One region of the Streptomyces sp. NPDC026575 genome, then DNA from elsewhere that is predicted to be linked to it. Evidence: predicted binding sites of a transcription regulator. Region 1 holds the regulator's gene; the other holds the start of a gene.

Region 1 (5,604 bases):
CGGCGGGCTCCGGAGACAGCGGGCCCCGATGGCAGCGGGGCCTGATCGCTGCGGGCCCCGATGACGCCGGTCGGGCCCCGATCGCGGCGCAGGCCGGCCCTCAGGAGGGCGGGACGCCGAAGAGGGCCGCCAGGGCGTCGCGCTGGGCGCGGACGAAGGCGGCGTCCACCACGGCGCCATGGCCGGGGACGTACCGCGCGTCCTCGCCGCCCAGGGCCAGCAGGCGGTCCAGGGCCGCGGGCCACTGCTGGGGCAGGGCGTCCGGGCCGGCCTGCGGTTCGCCGGACTCCTCGACCAGGTCGCCGCAGAAGACGATCTCGGGTGCGCCGTGCCGGCCGGGCACCAGGACCGCCAGGTCGTGGGCGGTGTGGCCGGGGCCCACGTTGGCCAGCAGCACCTGCCGGTCGCCGAGATCGACGGTCAGCTGGCCGTGCACATGGTGGTGCGGGGCGACCAGCAGATCGGCGGCCTCCGCCGCGGCGTCCCGCTCGACGCCGTGGCGCATCGCGTCGTGCCGCAGCTCGTCCTTGCCGCGCCGGAGCAGCTCGCCCAGACCGGCCGCGCCGAACACCTCGACGCCGGCGAACGCGGCGGTGCCCAGCACATGATCGAAATGCGGATGGGTGAGCGCGACATGCGTCACTTCCCGGCCCAGTACGCCGCGGATGGCCCGGCGCAGATCCGCGCCGTCACGGATGCTCGCACCGGTGTCCACGATCATGACGCCGGTCGACCCGGCGATCACGCCGATCGTCTCGTCCCAGCCCGGCATCCGGCGCCTGGCGACACCGTCACCGAGCTGTTCCCACCCGGCCTCTTCCCAAGCAGTGCCCATACCGAGACGCTAGCTCCATCGCGATAGCGTTGCCCGGCGGATCGGCCGAACACGGTCATCCGGCGGGCGCCGCGGGAGGTCACCCTTGCCGTGGCCGTGCTACCCGGCCGTACACTGGCTCCGGGTCTGGCACTCGGCCCGTGTGAGTGCCAGGAGTAACGAAACGGCGGACGGCCGGACTGGAGGTGCGCGGGATGCTCAGTGAACGCAGGCTCGAAGTGCTGCGCGCCATCGTCCAGGACTATGTCGGGACGGAGGAGCCGGTCGGCTCCAAGGCGCTCACCGAGCGGCATCAGCTGGGGGTCTCCCCGGCGACCGTCCGCAACGACATGGCAGCCCTGGAGGACGAGGGCTTCATCGCCCAGCCGCACACGAGCGCGGGGCGGATCCCGACCGACAAGGGCTACCGCCTCTTCGTCGACAAGCTGGCCGGCGTCAAACCGCTGTCCAGCCCGGAGCGGCGGGCGATCCAGAACTTCCTGGACGGTGCCGTCGACCTCGACGACGTGGTGGGGCGTACGGTGCGGCTGCTGGCGCAGCTGACCCGGCAGGTCGCGGTGGTGCAGTACCCGTCCCTGACGCGCTCCACCGTCCGGCACGTCGAGCTGCTGGCGCTGGCCCCGGCCCGGTTGATGCTCGTACTGATCACGGACACCGGACGGGTCGAGCAGCGGCTGATCGACTGCCAGACGCCGTTCGCCGAGACCTCGCTGGCGGACCTGCGGGCGCGGCTCAACAGCCGGGTCGTGGGGCGCCGGTTCGCGGATGTGCCGCCGTTGGTGCAGGATCTCCCGGAGTCCTTCGAACAGGACGACCGCAGCACGGTCTCGACAGTGCTGTCGGTGTTGCTGGAGACTTTGGTGGAGGAGACCGAAGAGCGGCTGATGATCGGCGGCACCGCCAATCTCACGCGCTTCGGTCACGATTTCCCCCTGACCATCCGTCCGGTGCTGGAGGCCCTTGAGGAGCATGTGGTGCTGCTCAAGTTGCTCGGCGAGGCCAAGGACTCGGGCATGACCGTACGTATCGGGCATGAGAATGCCCACGAAGGCCTGACGTCCACATCGGTCGTCGCGGTCGGTTACGGTTCGGGCGACGAGGCAGTCGCCAAACTCGGCGTGGTCGGACCGACCCGCATGGACTACCCCGGAACGATGGGAGCGGTACGCGCAGTGGCACGTTACGTCGGACAGATCCTGGCGGAGTCGTAAGTGGCCACGGATTACTACGCGGTCCTGGGCGTACGGCGCGATGCCTCGCAGGACGAGATCAAGAAGGCATTCCGGAGGCTGGCGCGCGAGCTGCACCCGGACGTGAACCCGGACCCCAAGACCCAGGAGCGGTTCAAGGAGATCAACGCCGCTTACGAGGTCCTGTCGGATCCGCAGAAGAAGCAGGTCTACGACCTCGGCGGGGACCCGCTGTCGCAGTCGGGCGGTGCCGGTGGCGGCGCGGGCGGCTTCGGCGCGGGCTTCGGCAACTTCTCCGACATCATGGACGCCTTCTTCGGCACGGCCTCGCAGCGCGGACCGCGCTCGCGCACCCGCCGCGGCCAGGACGCCATGATCCGGCTCGATATCGAGCTGAACGAGGCGGCCTTCGGTACGACCAAGGACATCCAGGTCGACACCGCCGTGGTCTGCACGACGTGCACGGGTGAGGGCGCGGCGCCGGGGACCTCGGCGCAGACCTGCGACATGTGCCGCGGCCGCGGTGAGGTCTCGCAGGTCACCCGGTCCTTCCTCGGCCAGGTCATGACATCGCGGCCGTGCCCGCAGTGCCAGGGCTTCGGCACGGTCGTGCCGACCCCGTGCCCCGAGTGCGCGGGCGACGGGCGGATCCGCTCCCGTCGTACGCTGACGGTCAAGATCCCGGCCGGTGTCGACAACGGCACCCGGATCCAGCTGGCGGGCGAGGGCGAGGTCGGCCCCGGCGGCGGCCCCGCCGGCGACCTCTACGTCGAGATCCACGAGCTGCCGCACCCGGTCTTCCAGCGGCGCGGCGACGATCTGCACTGCACGGTCACCATCCCGATGACGGCGGCGGCGCTGGGCACGAAGTGCCCGCTGGAGACGCTGGACGGGGTGGAGGAGATCGATGTGCGGCCCGGCACCCAGTCCGGGCAGTCGATTCCGCTGCACCAGCGCGGAGTGACGCATCTGCGGGGCAACGGCCGCGGCGATCTCATCGTCCATGTCGAGGTGCAGACCCCGACCAAGCTCGATCCCGAGCAGGAGGAGCTGCTGCGGCGGCTCGCCAAGCTGCGCGGCGAGGAGCGGCCCACGGGCCAGTTCCAGCCGGGGCAGCAGGGGCTGTTCTCCCGGCTGAAGGACGCCTTCAACGGGCGGTAGACCACGGCGCTTTTGGGGTCCGGGCTACGGGAGCCGGTAGCTTCGGACCACGGCCGATCCGGCGCGCCCCAGGCGCGTATCGACGCCGAGCCCCTGATGCGGGGGCTCGGCGTTTCCCGTGACACGATGTGCTCATGTCCACCGCACTGACCGATCTCTGCCGCTATCCGATCGTGCAGGCGCCGATGGCGGGAGGCGGCTCCGGTCCCGAGCTGGCCGCCGCCGTCTGCGGCGCCGGCGGTCTCGGCTTCCTCGCCGCCGGCTACAAGACCGCCGACGGTATGTACCAGGAGATCAAACAGCTGCGGTCGCTGACCGACCGGCCCTTCGGCGTCAATCTCTTCATGCCGCAGCCCTCGCTGGCCGACACCGCCGCCGTCGAGGTCTACCGCGAGCAGCTCGCGGGCGAGGTCGCCTGGTACGAGACCGGGCTCGGCGACACCGACGAGCCCAGCGACGACGGCTACGAGGCCAAGCTCGCGATACTGCGGGAGGACCCGGTCCCGCTGGTGTCCTTCACCTTCGGCTGCCCCTCGCGCGCCGTCCTCGACGCCTTCGCCAAGGTCGGTACGTACACCGTCGTGACGGCCACCACGGCGGCCGAGGCGCAGGCCGCGCAGTGGTCGGGCGCGGACGCGGTGTGTGTGCAGGGCGTGGAGGCCGGCGGCCACCAGGGCACCCACCGGGACGATCCGCACGCGGACGGGACCGGCGCGGGGCTGGGGCTGCTGGCGCTGCTCGGCCAGGTCCGCGAGGCCGTGCAGATCCCGGTGATCGCCGCCGGCGGGCTGATGCGCGGGGCGCAGATCGCCGCCGTACTGGCCGCCGGGGCGACGATGGCGCAGCTGGGGACGGCCTTCCTCGCCACCCCCGAGTCCGGCGCCCACCCGCTGCACAAGCAGGCGCTGACCAACCCCCTGTTCACGCATACCGAGTTGACCCGGGCCTTCTCCGGGCGCCCGGCCCGCGGGCTGGTGAACCGCTTCCTGCGCGAACACGGCCCGTACGCCCCGGCCGCCTACCCCGCCGTCCACTACCTCACCTCCACCGTCCGCAAGGCCGCGGCCAAGGCGGGCGACGCGCAGGCCATGAGCCTGTGGGCGGGGCAGGGGCACCGGCTGGCCAGGGAACTGCCCGCGGCGCAGCTCGTCGAGGTCCTGGCGGCCGAAATCGACGCGGCACGGGCCGCATTGGCCCGCCCCGGCGACGGCGGCGCGTCATGACCGCGCCGGTCTTCCTCGTCGACTCGCTCGCGCAGGCACGGGCCGGCGGCACGCTGACCCTGGACGGCCCCGAGGGCCGGCACGCGGTGTCGGTGCGGCGGCTGCGGGCCGGCGAGGAGGTCGTGCTGACGGACGGCCATGGGACCGGCGCCTACGGCACGGTCGCCTCCGTCGAGGGCAAGGACACCCTCACCGTCGCCGTCGCGGAGCTGCGCACCGACGATCCGCCGGACCCGGTCATCACCGTCGTCCAGGCGCTCCCCAAGGGCGACCGCGGCGAGCTGGCCGTCGAGACGATGACCGAGACCGGTGTGGACGCCATCGTGCCCTGGCCGGCGGCGCGTTGCGTCACCCAGTGGAAGGGCGAGCGGGCCGCCAAGTCGCTGGGCAAATGGCGCGCCACGGCCCGCGAGGCGGGCAAGCAGTCCCGCCGGCTGACCTTTCCGGAGGTCGCCGACCCGCTGACGACGAAGCAGGTCGCCGCCCTGCTGGCCGACGCCGACTTCGCGGCCGTCCTCCACGAGGAGGGCAGCACTCCGCTGGCCACCGCCGAACTCCCCGCCACCGGCCGTATCGTGCTCGTCGTCGGCCCCGAGGGGGGCGTCTCCCCGGAGGAGCTCGCCGTCTTCGCCGAGGCCGGCGCCAAGCCGTACCGCCTGGGCACGACCGTCCTGCGCACCTCCACCGCGGGCACCGCCGCGACGGCCCTGCTGCTGGGGCGCACGGGGCGCTGGAGCTAGGGCCCGTCCGATGGGTCCTGGCCGGGCCCGCGACGCCTGGCACGGCACCTCGCGGCGTTGCCGAATCATCCCGATAGCTCCGCTATCGAGACGCTCCGGCGCCTTGCGATGCACCGCACCAGACGCCGCGGCCTTTCCGACCCCGACCCATCGGACAGGCCCTAGGGCCCGTCCGATGGGTCCTGGCCGGGCGGGACACCCCCGGCGGGCTTCCCGGGGCCGTCGCCGAACCCATCGTCGCACGGCCCACCGACAACGCGGCGGTGCGCCGACCGGCCCCAAGGGCCCGTCGACGCACCGCCGTTCACGCAAGGGGCGACCGGACCGGTCGCCGCGTCAGCCCAGGAGTTCGGCGTTCAGCGTGATGTTCTTGACGCCCGCCAGCGCCTGGCTCACCGGGCAGTTCTTCTTGGCGTCCTCGGCCGCCGCCTGGAAGTCCGCCTCGGACAGGCCGG
Region 2 (5,604 bases), on a different contig from region 1:
CCGATCCGTGAGGGATCAGAAGTCCATGTCACCGCCCGGCATGCCGCCCGGAGCGGCCGCGGCGGCCTTCTCCGGCTTGTCGGCGATGACGGCCTCGGTGGTGAGGAACAGCGCCGCGATGGAGGCGGCGTTCTGCAGCGCGGAGCGGGTGACCTTGGCCGGGTCGATGATGCCCTCGGCGACCAGGTCGACGTACTCGCCGGTCGCGGCGTTCAGGCCGTGACCCGGGGTCAGGTTGCGCACCTTCTCCACGACGACGCCGCCCTCAAGGCCGGCGTTGACGGAGATCTGCTTCAGCGGGGCCTCCAGGGCCAGCTTCACAGCGGCGGCACCGGTGGCCTCGTCGCCGTCCAGCTCCAGCTTCTCGAAGACCTGGGAGGCCTGGAGCAGGGCGACGCCACCGCCGGCGACGATGCCCTCCTCGACGGCCGCCTTCGCGTTGCGAACGGCGTCCTCGATGCGGTGCTTGCGCTCCTTGAGCTCGACCTCGGTCGCGGCACCGGCCTTGATGACCGCAACACCGCCGGCGAGCTTCGCCAGGCGCTCCTGCAGCTTCTCGCGGTCGTAGTCGCTGTCCGAGTTCTCGATCTCGGCGCGGATCTGGTTGACGCGGCCCTGGACCTGGTCGCTGTCGCCGGCACCGTCGACGATGGTGGTCTCGTCCTTGGTGATGACGACCTTGCGGGCGCGGCCGAGCAGGTCGAGACCGGCGTTCTCCAGCTTGAGGCCGACCTCCTCGGAGATGACGGTGCCACCGGTGAGGATGGCGATGTCGCCGAGCATGGCCTTGCGGCGGTCACCGAAGCCCGGGGCCTTGACGGCGACGGACTTGAAGGTGCCGCGGATCTTGTTGACGACCAGGGTCGACAGGGCCTCGCCCTCGACGTCCTCGGCGATGATCAGCAGCGGCTTGCCGGACTGCATGACCTTCTCCAGGAGCGGCAGCAGGTCCTTCACGTTGCCGATCTTGGAGTTGACGATCAGGATGTACGGGTCGTCGAGCGACGCCTCCATACGCTCCATGTCGGTGGCGAAGTACGCCGAGATGTAGCCCTTGTCGAAGCGCATACCCTCGGTGAGCTCCAGCTCCAGACCGAAGGTCTGGGACTCCTCGACGGTGATGACGCCTTCCTTGCCGACCTTGTCCATGGCCTCGGCGATCAGCTCGCCGATCTGGGTGTCGGCGGCGGAGATGGAGGCGGTCGAAGCGATCTGCTCCTTGGTCTCCACGTCCTTGGCCTGCTCCAGCAGGGCGGCGGAGACGGCCTCGACGGCCTTCTCGATACCGCGCTTGAGGGCCATCGGGTTGGCACCGGCGGCGACGTTGCGCAGGCCCTCGCGGACCAGGGCCTGGGCCAGGACGGTCGCGGTCGTCGTGCCGTCACCGGCGACGTCGTCCGTCTTCTTCGCGACCTCCTTGACCAGCTCGGCGCCGATCTTCTCGTACGGGTCCTCGAGCTCGATCTCCTTGGCGATGGAGACACCATCGTTGGTGATCGTGGGGGCGCCCCACTTCTTCTCGAGGACGACGTTGCGGCCCTTGGGGCCGAGGGTGACCTTGACGGCGTCGGCGAGCTGGTTCATCCCGCGCTCGAGACCGCGCCGTGCCTCCTCGTCGAACGCGATGATCTTGGCCATGTGAAGTGGTCCTCCCGGACGGGGTGGATTTCTCCGGATCGGCACCCGTGCCCGCGACGGACGGTCCGTGCGCCGTGTGGTTCCTTGCCCCACCCGGCGTCCGGACCTCACCGGCCCGATCCAAGTTCTGTCACTCTCACTCGGAGAGTGCTAACGCCAATGATTAGCACTCGGGCAGGGCGAGTGCAAGCCACCTGGACGGGTCACCGAGGGGCGGCGGGTGTGCGGCGGGCGGGCGCGAGCCGTCCGGCGGGCACCGGCAGGGCACCGCGCGGTGCGGAGCGGCGGCAGGCGACGGGGGCTCAGGCCCCGTCGCCGGGAGGGCAGGCAGAAGGCCCGTACCCCTCGACGGGGTACGGGCCCTCTCTACGCTGCAGTCGGCCCGCGCCTCAGGCGCTCACCCTGACCATGTCCGCCTGCGGCCCCTTCTGGCCCTGCGAGATCTCGAACTCGACCCGCTGGCCCTCCTCAAGGGTGCGGTAGCCGTCCATCTGAATCGCGCTGTAGTGGACGAATACATCCGCACCACCGTCGACCGCGATGAAGCCGTACCCCTTCTCCGCGTTGAACCACTTGACGGTGCCCTGAGCCATGCCTAACTCCCCTATTACTGGCCCTTGCGCAGGACCGCACTCCGCGGACCCGGGTCAGACCTCACCCCGCGAAATGGCCCGTGGGGTGTGCGCCGGAACGCGTCGACCGCCGCTGAATGTATCTGCACCGATGCCCAGCGCAACAGGTCAATCGGACGAGAATTCTGGCGCCGGAGAATCGGCAATATGCGATGAAATCCCGTTTCTCCGGGGCAAGTCGGGCCGGGCATAGCGCACGTAAGCGACAAATGCCGCACACACTTTGAGCACAACTCTCCGCGGTTTCCTATGCGTTCGGCACGTGCGCGGAGTTATCCGGAACGGGGATCACCACAATGGTATCCCCTTTCACTAAGCGGAATTGCCCCGTCCGATTTCAACGGACGGGGCAATTCCGGTCAAGTAGGTGAAGAGATGGCGCAAATTAGCGCCCCCTGGTGGCCCATCGGTGGAGACCGATCCACGGCCACCGGGCGAGTTCTCAGCAGCCGCCGGCGACCGCCGGGATGATGGAGACGCCCGCACCGTCCGGCGTCGGCGTCTCCAAGCCCTGCTCGAAGCGCACATCGTCGTCGTTGACGTAGACGTTCACGAAGCGGCGCAGCTTGCCGGCGTCGTCCAGTACACGGGCCGCGATGCCCTGGTGGTTCTTCTCCAGGTCGGCGATCACCTCGGAGAGGGTCGCGCCCTCGGCGGTGACCTCGGCCTCACCACCGGTGTACGTACGGAGGATGGTGGGGATGCGGACCTTGACGCTCATGGGTTCTGCCTTCCGGACAGGTTGGGGAGTACGGGTACGGGTGCGTGGAGCCGTGGCGTCAGCCTGCCAGGCCGGCGTCGCGGAACGCGTCCAGACTCGGGCGGATCGTGGCCGTGGGCCCGGAGGTCGGCGCGACGGCGTCAAGCGTCTTGAGGCCGTCACCCGTGTTGAGGACGACGGTGGTCAGGGACGGGTCGAGCACACCGTCCTCGATCAGCTTCCTGGTGACGCCGACGGTCACCCCGCCCGCGGTCTCCGCGAAGATCCCCTCCGTCCGGGCCAGCAGCTTGATCGCGTCCACGACCTGCTCGTCGTTGACGTGCTCCACCGCACCGCCCGTACGGCGCGCGATGTCGAGCACATACGGACCGTCGGCCGGATTGCCGATCGCCAGCGACTTGGCGATGGTGTTCGGCTTCTGCGGGCGCACCACGTCGTGCCCGGCCTTGAAGGCCGTCGACACCGGCGAGCAGCCCTCCGCCTGGGCACCGAAGATCCGGTACGGCCGGTCCTCGACCAGCCCGAGGGCGATCAGCTCCTTGAGCCCCTTGTCGATCTTCGTCAGCTGCGAGCCGGACGCGACGGGGATGACGATCTGGTCCGGGAGCCGCCAGCCCAGCTGCTCGCAGATCTCGTACGCCAGCGTCTTGGAGCCCTCGCCGTAATAGGGGCGGAGGTTGACGTTGACGAAGCCCCAGCCCTCGCCCAGCGGATCGCCGATGAGTTCCGAGCAGAAGCGGTTGACGTCGTCGTAGTTGCCCTCGATGCCGACCAGGTCGCCGCCGTAGACCGCGGCCATGACGACCTTGCCGGCCTCCAGGTCGTGCGGGATGAACACGCAGGACTTGAAGCCGGCGCGGCGGGCCGCGGCGCCGACCGCGCCGGCGAGGTTGCCCGTGGAGGAGCAGGACAGCGTCGTGAAGCCGAAGGCGCGGGCGGCCTCGACGGCGATCGCGACGACCCGGTCCTTGAAGGAGTGCGTCGGGTTGCCGGAGTCGTCCTTGACGTAGAGGGCGCCGGTGACGCCCAGCTCGGCGGCGAGCCGGTCGGCCTTGACGAGCTTGGTGCCGCCGGGGTTCAGATTCGGCTTGTCCGCCACGTCGGCGGGGACGGGCAGCAGCGGGGCGTAGCGCCAGATGTTGTCCGGACCGGCCTCGATCTGCTTGCGCAGCGCCTCGGGGTCGCCGCTCGGCAGCTCGTACGCCACCTCCAGCGGCCCGAAACACGTCGAACAGGCGAAGAGCGGCCCGAGGTCGAAGCGCTCACCGCACTCGCGGCAGGACAGCGCGACGGCGGGACCCAGAGCGACGGAAGAGGCGTTTTCGGTGACTTCGGTGCTGTACACAGCCATGGAGGCGAGGCCCTTTCTCCTCATCTTCCTCATGGCGCATCTCGCCATGAGACGGATTTGGCACCTTCCCTAGCCGGGAGCCTCGCGCGCGATGATCGCGACGGAGACCGGCTGGAGGGTTGCCGGGGCTTCAACGGGCCGTATCCCTCTGCCCCTCTGGATGAGCGGTATGGCGCTGGGCCGAAACCCAGGCGTTTGTGGCGCGGCGACCCCGACATGCGACGGTCATCCGCGTTGTTCAAGACTGTAACCGAAGGCACTGACAGTTGAGATAGTCGTCCGAACCGCGAGATGGATCACAGAAATGGCCCACACGAGGGATTGCCGACCGGTCGCGGCACCGGCGGCCACCGAGGAGTCGTAGACGTGCTGGAAGAGGTGGAGCGCTGGCTGAGCAGCCGCTCCTGGTCCGCCGCGGACCGTCCGCTGGAGCAGCTGCTGGAGGCCAAGCGCCAGACGGGCCGTACGGTCAGCGTCGTGCTGCCCGCGCTGAACGAGGAGGCCACGGTCGGCGCGATCGTGGCCGCGATCCGCGCCGAGCTGATGTGCGGCGCCGTCCCCCTGGTCGACGAGCTGGTGGTGCTGGACTCCGGGTCCAGCGACCGCACGGCCGAGGTCGCGGCCGCGGCCGGCGCCCGGGTCGTCCACCGCGACACCGTCCTGCCCCGGCTGCCCGCGCTGCCCGGCAAGGGCGAGGTCCTGTGGCGCTCACTGCTGGTCACCAACGGCGACATCATCTGCTTCGTCGACGCCGACCTGCGGGAGTTCTCCGCCACCTTCGTCTCCGGCATCGTCGGCCCGCTGCTGACCGACCCCGACATCCACTTCGTCAAGGCGATGTACGACCGCCCCCTGGAGACCGGCGGCCGCCCCGGCGAGCAGGGCGGACGGGTCACCGAACTGGTCGCCCGCCCGCTGCTGAACCTCCACTGGCCGCAGCTGGCCGGCTTCGTCCAGCCGCTGGGCGGCGAGTACGCGGCCCGGCGCTCGCTGCTGGAGCGCCTGCCCTTCCCGGTCGGCTACGGCGTCGAGCTCGGCCTGCTCGTCGACGCCCTGCACACCGTCGGCCTCGACGCGCTCGCCCAGGTGGACGTCGGCGTACGCAGGCACCGCCACCAGGGCGGCCAGGCCCTCGGCCGGATGGCGGCCGCCATCTACCGCACCGCCCAGCTCCGCCTCGCCCGCGGCCACCTGGTGCGTCCCCGGCTCACCCAATTCGACCGCCGCGAGGAGGGCTTCGTCCCCCGCACCACGGACGTGGA

The links. Region 1 encodes HrcA, which represses chaperone genes, less so after heat shock. Its sites were predicted from a motif close to TTNGCACTCNGNNNNNCNGAGTGCNAA; they were not measured.
Region 2: the regulator HrcA is predicted to act here: its motif matches at 1,802-1,828, upstream of groL (chaperonin GroEL).

Annotation. Positions count from the first base shown of each region.
Region 1 covers NZ_JBVHQM010000018.1:91,540-97,143, forward strand. The annotation lists gene ACZ4NB_RS24605 (MBL fold metallo-hydrolase) at 101-835, opposite strand; gene hrcA (heat-inducible transcriptional repressor HrcA) at 1,030-2,046, shown strand; gene dnaJ (molecular chaperone DnaJ) at 2,047-3,186, shown strand; gene ACZ4NB_RS24620 (nitronate monooxygenase) at 3,321-4,409, shown strand; gene ACZ4NB_RS24625 (16S rRNA (uracil(1498)-N(3))-methyltransferase) at 4,406-5,149, shown strand; gene ACZ4NB_RS24630 (OsmC family protein) at 5,486-5,604, opposite strand, start outside.
Region 2 covers NZ_JBVHQM010000010.1:116,803-122,406, forward strand. The annotation lists gene groL (chaperonin GroEL) at 16-1,638, opposite strand; gene ACZ4NB_RS16020 (cold-shock protein) at 2,028-2,231, opposite strand; gene ACZ4NB_RS16025 (MoaD/ThiS family protein) at 2,713-2,991, opposite strand; gene thrC (threonine synthase) at 3,050-4,366, opposite strand; SAM riboswitch class I at 4,360-4,509, opposite strand; gene ACZ4NB_RS16035 (glucosyl-3-phosphoglycerate synthase) at 4,709-5,604, shown strand, end outside.